One region of the Bacillus sp. FJAT-27231 genome, then DNA from elsewhere that is predicted to be linked to it. Evidence: riboswitches for the same ligand, from Rfam matches in the RefSeq annotation. Region 1 holds a riboswitch; the other holds the start of a gene.

Region 1 (5,148 bases):
CAAATTCCGAGCCATTATAAATTCACATACAAAATTCAGGGCAGAACCATTACAGATGAATTTGACAATGTAAACCCAGATGAAGTGAACAAAAATTTAGGGAAAACGACAGGTACGATCAGTACGCCACCGAAAACAGATAATGTACCTGCAGCCGAAACAAAAAATAGTAATGAAGATGTTAGTAAAGTGGATACCAATCATAACGGAAGTGTTACTATCGCTGAAGCCAAAGCTGCTGGCTTTAAAATGCCAATTACGCGAGATTCATGGCTCTATAAATATATGGATGATCGAGATGGTGATGGTTTAGTAGGTGAATAAATGGGGGTATGCGGCGATTCTTTTCTTCTTAAACTAACGGATAGGTTAGTGGAATAAGAGACTATGATAAAATAAAGAAGATAGTGTGGTTAGAGGTGCTGGTATGAACAAAATTTTCATCATTGATGGAGAAAAGTTTTCTGATTTTAAGGGTTTTTGTAAGGAGTTTTCAAATGTAGTTCTCTCTGGAAAACATGAGTGGAACGGAAATCTAGATGCGTTTAATGACATTTTGTATGGTGGTTTTGGAAATATAGAATCTGGAGAAGAATACACAATTATTTGGAGAAATTCTGTTAAATCAAAAAGAGATTTAGGATACGAGGAAACTATTATTAAACTGAATGAAATATTGAAAAATTGCCATCCGACTAATAAAGAAAGAGTGATTCAAGAAATAAGAGATGCAAAGATGAACAAAGGTTCAACTATATTTGACTGGATAGAAGAAATTATCCTTGATAACGAAATATAACACTGATTATAGAGTAATCCTTATTCAGCTAACGGGGGCTTTAGGTCAATAGGATTTATTAAAGTCATCAAACTTTGTTATAGAAATCATAAGAGTAATTTGAAAAAATCCTTCATCTGTTTGCACTAGAAGGGATACCAGACAAACAAAGCGAAACTCCCACTTGTAAAATGACAATAAAGTTATTTAATTTTAAAAGCTCAAACAAGCATAACCCCGTTCTAAATTTAAGACGGGGTTAAAAATATGTTATTTAATTTTTGATATAGGGTATTTCATTACACTGGAAAATATAACAATAAAGTCGTTTAAAAATCTAAGTTTTCTTCCATAATCGCGCCCGTTTGCGGAAGAATTAAAAAATCTTTAAAAATTTCATAACCTTATTTTAAGGACATATTTACAGCTTCAAAAGCATGTATGTAGGTTGTGTCAAATAGAGGAACAACAGAATCCTCCGGCTTTACCAATAACCCAATTTCTGTACAGCCTAATATAATCCCTTTAGCGCCAGATTCGATTAAACCTTGGATAACTTTTTTATAATAATTCCTTGATTCATGATGAATCTTACCCAAACATAACTCTTCGTAAATAACCTTGTTTACAATCTCTCTTTCATTGTCATTTGGCACAATAACTTGTATACCGTTAAACTCCAAGCGTGATTTATAAAAATCCTGCTCCATTGTGTACCTTGTGCCTAGTAACCCAACAGAATTAATTCCTTTCTCTTTAATTTGGGCTGCTGTTGCATCTGCGATATGCAAAAGGGGGACATTAATTTTTGACTGGATGTCATCTATAACTTTGTGCATCGTATTAGTACAAATGACAATAAAGTCAGCTCCTCCCTTTTCCAAAGAACGCGCAGCATTACCTAACATTTCACCGGCCATCTCCCAGGCGCCTTCTGATTGGTAACGTTCAATTTCATGAAAATCGACACTATATAAAAGACATTTCGCTGAATGTAATCCCCCTAATCTTCTTTTAACTTCTTCATTGATAATCCGATAATATTCAACAGAAGATTCCCAACTCATTCCGCCAATAAGACCAATAACCTTCATTTTATCCTCTCCATTATCCTTTTTTATCTTCATGATTAGCTTCGATTAACCTACAAACAACTCCTTTTTTTATTCAACAAAATGTCCCGATTGTTGAATAGCATGACTGACGTTTTTAAACAACTTTATTGTAAATTAAACAACTTCATTATCTCTGTACACCACTGAATCCAGTTTCTTCAGCGGGAGTTTTCATTTATTCAATTCATCTTTGCCAAAGCCTTATCCATCTGTTTCTCATTCGCTTTAACCTCATGACTATTCACATCATCCACGCCTCTGTATGTATACTTTGTGTTCTGCCAAAGATCAGAAGTGAAGAGGGCGATCGGCGTATTGTCCTGTCCCCTCGCATCTAACTAGCCTTGGCAAAGTATAATAATGTGGAAGACAATATGGAAATTACCTGTCGAAAAGAACAATAAGGAAGGTATTCCCTTTTGTGTGAAGAATTATATCTATAAAATATACAAAGGAGAGACTATCAATGTCATTAAATAGTATCAAAGGCTTCGAAGAGTTAGACAACTCTCTATTTGAGAATGATATAAATCTTCGGTGTAAAAAACGGGCCTTTTTCTAAAGCATTCCGAGCCAGTTGAAGGGGTAATGCTTTTTCTTGTATTAGAAGACGGATCGTTAGTTGAACTAGCAGCACATCAATTAGAAGAGTCATTTGAAATAGTGCCACTAGCAATAAATACGTAAGGGGAAAGTGTTCTATTCTATTGGGGACCATGGGGACCAAATTCATCAAAAATCCTCTTTTTCAGTCCAAATTAATCATAATCAGAACATTAAAAACCTTGACACAATCACAATTCTAGAGAGATAATAAGACATAACTTGAATAGGTAATCCTTCGGGGCGGGGTGAAATTCCCCACCGGCGGTGATGAGCAGAGGCTCTTAGTCCGTGACCCGCGTTCGTTTTGAGGCGGTGGATTCGGTGAAATTCCGAAGCCGACAGTGACAGTCTGGATGGGAGAAGGATCACGCATTTTAAAAATTGGTTTTTAAGATGCTTATTTGGCTATGCCTTTTACGCCCCGTATATTTTATATATACGGGGCTTTCGTGGTTTATTGGCTGTAAACCATTCATTGGACGAAAATATCATATGAATAGAGAGAGGACTAGCGAAATGTTAAAGGAACAATATATGGAGTTAGCCTTGTCGCTTGCCGAGGGAGTTAAGGGACAGACGTCGCCGAACCCGCCGGTCGGTGCGGTAGTCGTGAAGGATGGCCGCGTGATCGGGATGGGTGCCCATTTAAAAGCAGGCACAGCTCATGCGGAGGTTCATGCTCTCCGTGCTGCTGGGAAAGAAGCAGAGGGCGCTGATTTATACGTTACGTTAGAGCCTTGCTCACATCATGGAAAGACGCCACCTTGCGCGGACCTTGTCGTTTCCACGGGAATTAAGCGGGTGTTTATCGCAACGATGGATCCGAACCCGCAAGTGAGCGGAAAAGGTGTTCAGAAGTTAGAAGCTGCCGGAATCGAAGTGGAGATTGGCGTTTGCCAAGAACGGGCAGACCGCTTGTTAAAACCATTTTTTCATTTTATTCAACATCAAACCCCATTCGTCACAATGAAAACAGCCATTACAGCCGATGGCAAAACAGCCGCCTACACAGGACATAGCCGCTGGATAACGGATGAGCCGGCAAGAGAAGATGTTCATTGTCTCAGACATGAGCATGACGCAATTTTAGTCGGTGTCAATACCGTTCTTCAGGACAACCCACTCCTTACCACCCGTTTGCCCCACGGAGGAAAACACCCCATTCGAGTCATTTTAGACACTCATTTACGTACACCTATTACAGCAAAAGTAATTGAAAACAAACAAGCTGATACGATTATTATTTGCGGCTGTGACGCCTCTGTTGAAAAGGAAGAAGCGTTAACCGCTGCAGGAGCCGATGTGATTCGCTTGGAAACAGCTGATGTCCACATTCCTCTTTTGTTAAAAAAGCTAGGAGAAGAAGGCATTATGACGCTGCTTGTAGAGGGCGGCGGTGAAGTGAATGCTTCCTTTTTCCAGGAAAAAGCTTTTCAACAGATGATCATTTATATGGCACCTAAGCTGATCGGCGGCAAAATGGCTCCTACACCTTTTGGGGGAGAAGGATTCCCGACGATGGATGAGTCTATCCCCTTAACGTTTGATAAGGTCGAGATGATCGGACAAGATATTAAGATTACGGCTTCACGGAAAGAGGGGTGACAATATTGTTCACTGGCATAATAGAAGAAATCGGCACGATTGAAGAAGTGCTCGCCCGGACCCAGTCGCTGCAGCTGACGATTGCGGCTTCTAAAGTGTTGGAGGATGTCCGCCTTGGAGACAGCATTGCAGTCAATGGCGTCTGCTTGACTGTCACTAGTTTTACCGCTGAGCGTTTTACAGTGGATGTCATGCCGGAAACGTTCCAGGATACCTCCTTAAGTAAAATAAATCGAGGATCAAAGGTGAATTTAGAGCGAGCAATGGCAGCAAACGGCCGTTTTGGCGGACACTTTGTTTCAGGCCACGTAGACGGTGTGGGAACGATAACGGGTAAGAAACAAGTTGAAAATGCTCTTTATGTGGATATTGCTTATCCGTCTGAGCTCGCGCCATATTTGATGACGAAAGGATCAGTAGCGCTCGATGGCACGTCGTTAACGATCTTTTATGTATCTGAAAAAGAATTAACGATTTCGCTCATTCCACATACGCAGGAGGAAACGATTTTAGCGAAAAAAGCAATTGGTGATCCGGTAAATATCGAATGCGATATGCTCGCAAAATATGTAGAGCGCATGCTGAATCGTAAAGCAGAAAAACCAGCTTCAAATGTAACGATGGAGCTATTGGAAAAACACGGCTTTGCCTAACCACATAAACGAGGTGAAAGAGATGTTTGCATCGATAGAAGAAGCACTGGAAGACCTTAAAAAAGGGAAAGTCATTATCGTCGTGGACGATGAAGATCGTGAAAATGAAGGTGATTTTGTCGGCCTGGCAGACTTTGCCGATGCTGAAATGGTGAATTTCATGGCAAAGGTAGGCCGCGGTCTTATTTGTGTCCCAGTGGAAGAGGAAAAAGCAAAACAGCTCGGTTTGAATATGATGGTCGATCATAATACGGACAGCCACGGCACAGCTTTTACTGTGAGCATTGACCACGTATCGACTCACACGGGCATCAGCGCCTTTGAACGGGCGACGACGATTCAGGAAATGATGAAGAAAGATGCTACACCGGCTGAATTTAAACGGCCAGGC
Region 2 (5,148 bases), 350 kb from region 1:
ATTGCAGCTCTACCGCCATTGTCGCTAAAGCTTGGGTGCTTGCTGTTATTTGTTCAATAGCCGCTAATTGTTCCTCCGTTGCTGCGCTTGAATCGTGCGCTGTGGCAGCCGTCTTTTCAGCTATTTTTCTTACTTGATTAGCATTTTCAGCAATAGATCCTGTCATCGCTTCCAGCTCTTCCACAGCAGCAGCCACGGTCTCCACTTTGTCTCCTACCTCTTTAACGGAATCTGTTATCTTCTTGAATACGTTACGTGATGTTTCCGAAGCAGATAATCCCTCTTCGATCTTGTGGCTTGCTGTTCCGATCGAACTAGCAGCTAAATTCGTGTCCTTCTGAATTTCTTTTACCATTTCTTCAATATCAGCAGCAGAAGTTTTGGATTGTTCCGCAAGCTTTCGTACTTCTTCCGCTACCACAGCAAATCCTTTGCCATTTTCTCCTGCTCGTGCTGCTTCAATAGCAGCATTTAAAGCTAACAAATTTGTCTGTTCAGAAATGACCGTAATTAAGCCGGTGACCCTTTGAATCTCCGTTGCATGCTTTTCTAAAATACTCATGTATTCTTCTGTTTCCTGCATAGAAGAGTGAATGTCTTCAATTTGGCTAGATACATTTTCCGTAGCTTTTTCTCCCTCTGAAATAAGGGCTTCTACCGCCTCTGCGGAATAAAGCATCTCTTCATTATTTTTGGCAATTTGCTTAATTCCCTCTGTCATTTCCTCCATGGAAACGACCACTTTGCTGACAAGCTCCAGCTGTTCACTGCTTCCCCTCATATTTTCTTCTGCTGCCCCTGCTACCATTTGTGAAGAGGCTGTGCTTTGCTCAGTGCTGGCTGACAACTCCTGAGACTGAGCGGACAATTGGAGGGCAGACTGATTCACCTGGCTAAGAATAGTCCGCAAATCCTCAGTCATTTCGTTAAAGGCTGCACCCATTTCCCCGATTTCATCTTTATTTCTTATTCTCACTTTTTCTATTTGTAAATTACCAGCGGCCACTTCATTGAGAGCTATTGTCATTTTCTTGACAGGAACTGTAATGGACTTTCCGATTAGATAAGCAATGACTCCTCCTAAAGCGACACCTGCGGCCACCATAATAATGAGAAATATCTTCATCGCACGAACAAAACCGTTTAAATCATTCCTCGTTTCATTCATCAAGGATACCTGTACTTCTTTTAACTCTAATGCTTTGTTCTTAAACACCTCTTCTGCCTTGTTAGCCTCATCTGCGTATTCAGCTGTCTCAGCTTGCAACCCCTTCTCCTGGCTGTCAAAAACCTTAAAAACAAGGTCGCTATACCGGCTTCCCGCTTCTTCCAACTCGCTCAATATTTTCCTGTTGTTGGGCTGTTTAATTATTTGACTAAGTTCATTATGTATGTCGGCAAATTCTTTTTGCTTTTTCTTGATCTCCTCTAAATTTCGTTGTTCTGAAAAAGCAAAATAAGTGAGCGAATTGATCGATATATCTTTTTCTATACTAATAAGTTCATTAATCATTTCTACTTTCTTCACACGGTCATCGAGCAAGAAAGCATAGTCGTTATTAAGCTTCATAGCTGCCAAATAGCCGATTACTCCCACTGCCATTAAGATTAATAACACAGCAATAAAACCTGTATACAATTTTTTTGCTACCGAAAAGCCCACTTTCATCCCTCCTATCATCTCTTTAACATTTTATAACGCCTTCCACGAACAATTATACTATTCACCATGCAACATTCAAGTTCTTTCGGACTATAATCCGGTAAAAAAGATAGATAAAAAAGAAGCTCCAAAAGTCACGAACGGGACTTTTGGAGCTTCTTCCTACAACTCTATTTTTATAAAGCGGCTGCCTGCTTGCGCATCCACACATGAATACGGGAGTAAATTAACATGAATAGAGCAGCCATTAGAACTCCTTTTACAATGTTAAAGGGCAGAATAGCGGAGACAACCATTTGCTTCGTTTCCGGAGCACTCATCGCTGGTGCGTTTAGGAAAAGCGTGTAGGCCGGCAGGATAATATAGTAATTTAACACACTCATCATCATCGCCATAAACAATGTACCCACTACTAAAGCAAAGGTTAATCCTTTTTTCGATTCAAATTTTTTGTATACATAATAAACTGGAAGAATAAACGTGATGCCAGCAACGAAATTAGCTAAGTGGCCAACAGGTACACCTGTCGGACTCCCCGTCATAAAGAAGTCTATTACATTTTTCACTAGTTCGACCATAATACCTGCAAGCGGCCCAAAGATAATAGCAGCGATTAGTGCAGGTATATCGCTGAAATCAATCATTAAAAAGCTCGGGAATGGGGGAATTGGAAAGTTCAACAGCATTAATAGATAAGACAGTGTACTTAATAACCCCACAGACGTCAGCGTACGAATATTCATTTTTCTCACGATCATTCTCTCCTTCTTCTCATTCATCATTCATAAGAAGAAAGGCTGCCAAAACCCTCGAGAAACGACAATCCCCCAAGCTGCTCGCTTAGGGGAGAAAAGTCATACTCAAATAAACGTTCAAATCTGCACTTTTTGAACGTTGGCAGACCTTCACCTTCTCCCATCCAGACTATACTGTCGGCTTTGGCTTCTCACCAAATCAACCTTTCGGCTCGCGGGCTCGGAAAGCATTCTTTCCATACCGCCGGTCGGGAATTGCACCCTGCCCCGAAGATGAATATAAAATTTTTTTCCACTAAGATTCTTATGCCATCGCGACAAGAGAAGCTTAATAGATTTATTTAAATGATAACAACCTTATAAAAAAAAAGCAAGGGGATCCCCTTGCTTCAAGCTGTTGACAAACGCTCGCTTTTTCATGGCTTATGTCTCTGACAGCCAACTGCTATGCCTAAAGACCAAACGATCAGTGAATAAAGTAAACTTGATCAGACGTCCGACACAGCTAATAGCTTCTGCTATTTCCATACTTGCGCTAAACAGTTTTGCTTGTATGTAGCATTCCAATCGTGCCTTCTAGATCACCAGTTTGAACCTGAGACTGCTTCTTTTCACTTTTTGACTGGGCAAGCCCTCCGCCGATCATCAGCAAACTAACACATACCCCCATAAGCAAAGCGATCATAAAACGTTTCACGTAGTCTTTCATGTTGTACCGCCTCCAACTTGCTTTTTTACTGCCCTATTAGTTGTATGACGGAAGGTGTTTCCAGTATGACTACTTTTCTAGATAAACGATAAAAGCCGCAAATGCTTTGCAGGCCGCTGACAAGCACTCACTTTCTTCACGACTGGCAGACTGAATGCTCATGCCCTAACATCATAAAAGCTAGAAGCATTTATTCTCTTGGTAACCGGAATGAGAATATAGTACCCTGTCCCAATTTGCTCTGCACTTTGATACTGCCATTATGGGCAGAGATAATATTTTTAGCAATAGAAAGTCCGAGCCCTGTTCCGGAACGGCCTCTCGTTCTCGCTTTGTCTCCTTTGTAAAAGCGCTCGAATACAAAGGGCAAATCCTCTTCGCTGATGCCTGCTCCTGAATCCTGCACAGATACATGGTGACCGTCTGTCCTGTATTCATAGCTCACTTTAACGAAACCGTGTTCTGGTGTATGGCGTAAAGCGTTGTCTATTAAATTCGTTAAGACTTGTTCAATTCGGTCTGGATCCAATTTAACGATGACTTGTTCGCTAGGAATCTGCCATGTCAGGTCAATATGCTTTTCTTTTGCAAGCCCTTGAAACTTATCAGTCACCCGCTTAATAAAAGCTGGGAAATCAACTTCTTCCAGATTTAAAGAAATGTGCCCTGCTTCCATACGAGCTAAATCTAACAGCTCATTCACAAGCCGGCCAATCCGCAGCGATTCATCGTAAATAATTCGAGCCATTTCTCTTTTTTCATCTTCAGTAGCGGCAATGTCGTCAATAATGGCCTCACTATATCCCTGAAGCATTGAAATGGGAGTGCGAAGTTCATGTGACACATTCGCAACAAAATCTTTTCTCAACTTATCAAGGCGGCGTTCTTCCGTCATGTCACGAACGACAGCCACTGCTCCACGGACCGCTTTTCCATTATACAGCGGACTAACAATGATAACGTAAGAACGCCCCTGCAATGAGAACTCACCAATCTTTTCTGTTTCTGTTTGAACAGCCTCTTTGAGAAGATCCTCGACAAGCGAAGGCATCGTTTGTTTTGGATTTTCTTTTCCTACTTCATAATACCAATTTTGCAAGAAGCGCTCTGCCGGCGGATTGGTAATGAGGATAGTTCCATCCCGATTAAAGGTCATGACGCCATCCGCCATACTGCTTAAAATACTTGCTAACTGCTCTTTTTCCTGATTCAGTGCATGGATATTATGATTTAGCTGTTTCGCCATTTGATTAAATGAAGTAGCAAGCGCACCAATTTCATCTGTTGTTAAAATGGGGACAGTCGTATCGAAGTTTCCTTTTGTCAGTTCATTTGCCGCTTCTCGCATTTTGCGCAATGGAGCCGTGATCCTTGTGGATAAAAAGAACGCGAAAATGGTTGTCAAAAATATAGCAATGCCAGCAGCGAGCAAGATTAGCTTCGTTGTCTGATGGGACGTTTCTTTTATCACTTCAAGTGATTGGTAAATAATAACTGCACCATCTTCTCCCTTATTCATTTTCAAGGGAACGGCAATGGCGATCGAATTCTCATGGCGATTAGACCGGCCGTCTTCGTCTACCTCTAGCTCCGCTTTTACTTTCTTTTTATCTGTAAACACACGGGAAAGTGTAGGGTCATTCACGATTTCACTCTGTTTAAGCCTTTTAGAAGCCGGATCACTCGGTGAGTAATGAAACGTCTCCCTATTCTCGGCGATAATGACGTGAACAGGTCGATCCACTAACTCCCACGCTACTTCCATCCCTGTTGTTTTGTTTTCATGATCAGAGATCACTTTAGAAATTTTTACAGCTGTTTCCGATAATTCTCTTTCCACTTCATTTGTATGATAGTTCTCAAAAAACTCTAATAGCAAAATCGTCAGAAAAAAGAGAACAAAGGAAACGAGCAGTAAAATGGTCATCCATAGCTTCCCTACTACACTTCTCCAAAGTTTCATTCATTCACTACCTCGAACTTATAACCTACCCCCCACACGGTCACAATCATTTTTGATG

What was found. A riboswitch is a leader RNA that binds a small molecule or an ion and turns the genes downstream of it on or off. The one in region 1 is predicted to bind FMN.
Region 2: it holds a riboswitch for FMN, as region 1 does, so the genes downstream of both, AC623_RS12545 (ECF transporter S component) here and ribD (bifunctional diaminohydroxyphosphoribosylaminopyrimidine deaminase/5-amino-6-(5-phosphoribosylamino)uracil reductase RibD) in region 1, are expected to answer to the same signal.

Annotation. Positions count from the first base shown of each region.
Region 1 covers NZ_LFZU01000001.1:2,274,020-2,279,167, reverse strand. The annotation lists gene AC623_RS10710 (DNA/RNA non-specific endonuclease) at 1-324, shown strand, start outside; gene AC623_RS10705 (barstar family protein) at 428-799, shown strand; gene AC623_RS10700 (aspartate/glutamate racemase family protein) at 1,183-1,872, opposite strand; FMN riboswitch at 2,727-2,868, shown strand; gene ribD (bifunctional diaminohydroxyphosphoribosylaminopyrimidine deaminase/5-amino-6-(5-phosphoribosylamino)uracil reductase RibD) at 3,016-4,104, shown strand; gene ribE (riboflavin synthase) at 4,110-4,757, shown strand; gene AC623_RS10680 (bifunctional 3,4-dihydroxy-2-butanone-4-phosphate synthase/GTP cyclohydrolase II) at 4,780-5,148, shown strand, end outside.
Region 2 covers NZ_LFZU01000001.1:2,620,947-2,626,094, forward strand. The annotation lists gene AC623_RS22340 (methyl-accepting chemotaxis protein) at 1-943, opposite strand, end outside; partial or broken gene AC623_RS22345 (MCP four helix bundle domain-containing protein) at 917-1,681, opposite strand; gene AC623_RS12545 (ECF transporter S component) at 1,840-2,415, opposite strand; FMN riboswitch at 2,567-2,697, opposite strand; gene AC623_RS21520 (hypothetical protein) at 2,954-3,127, opposite strand; gene AC623_RS12550 (ATP-binding protein) at 3,318-5,090, opposite strand; gene AC623_RS12555 (response regulator transcription factor) at 5,087-5,148, opposite strand, start outside.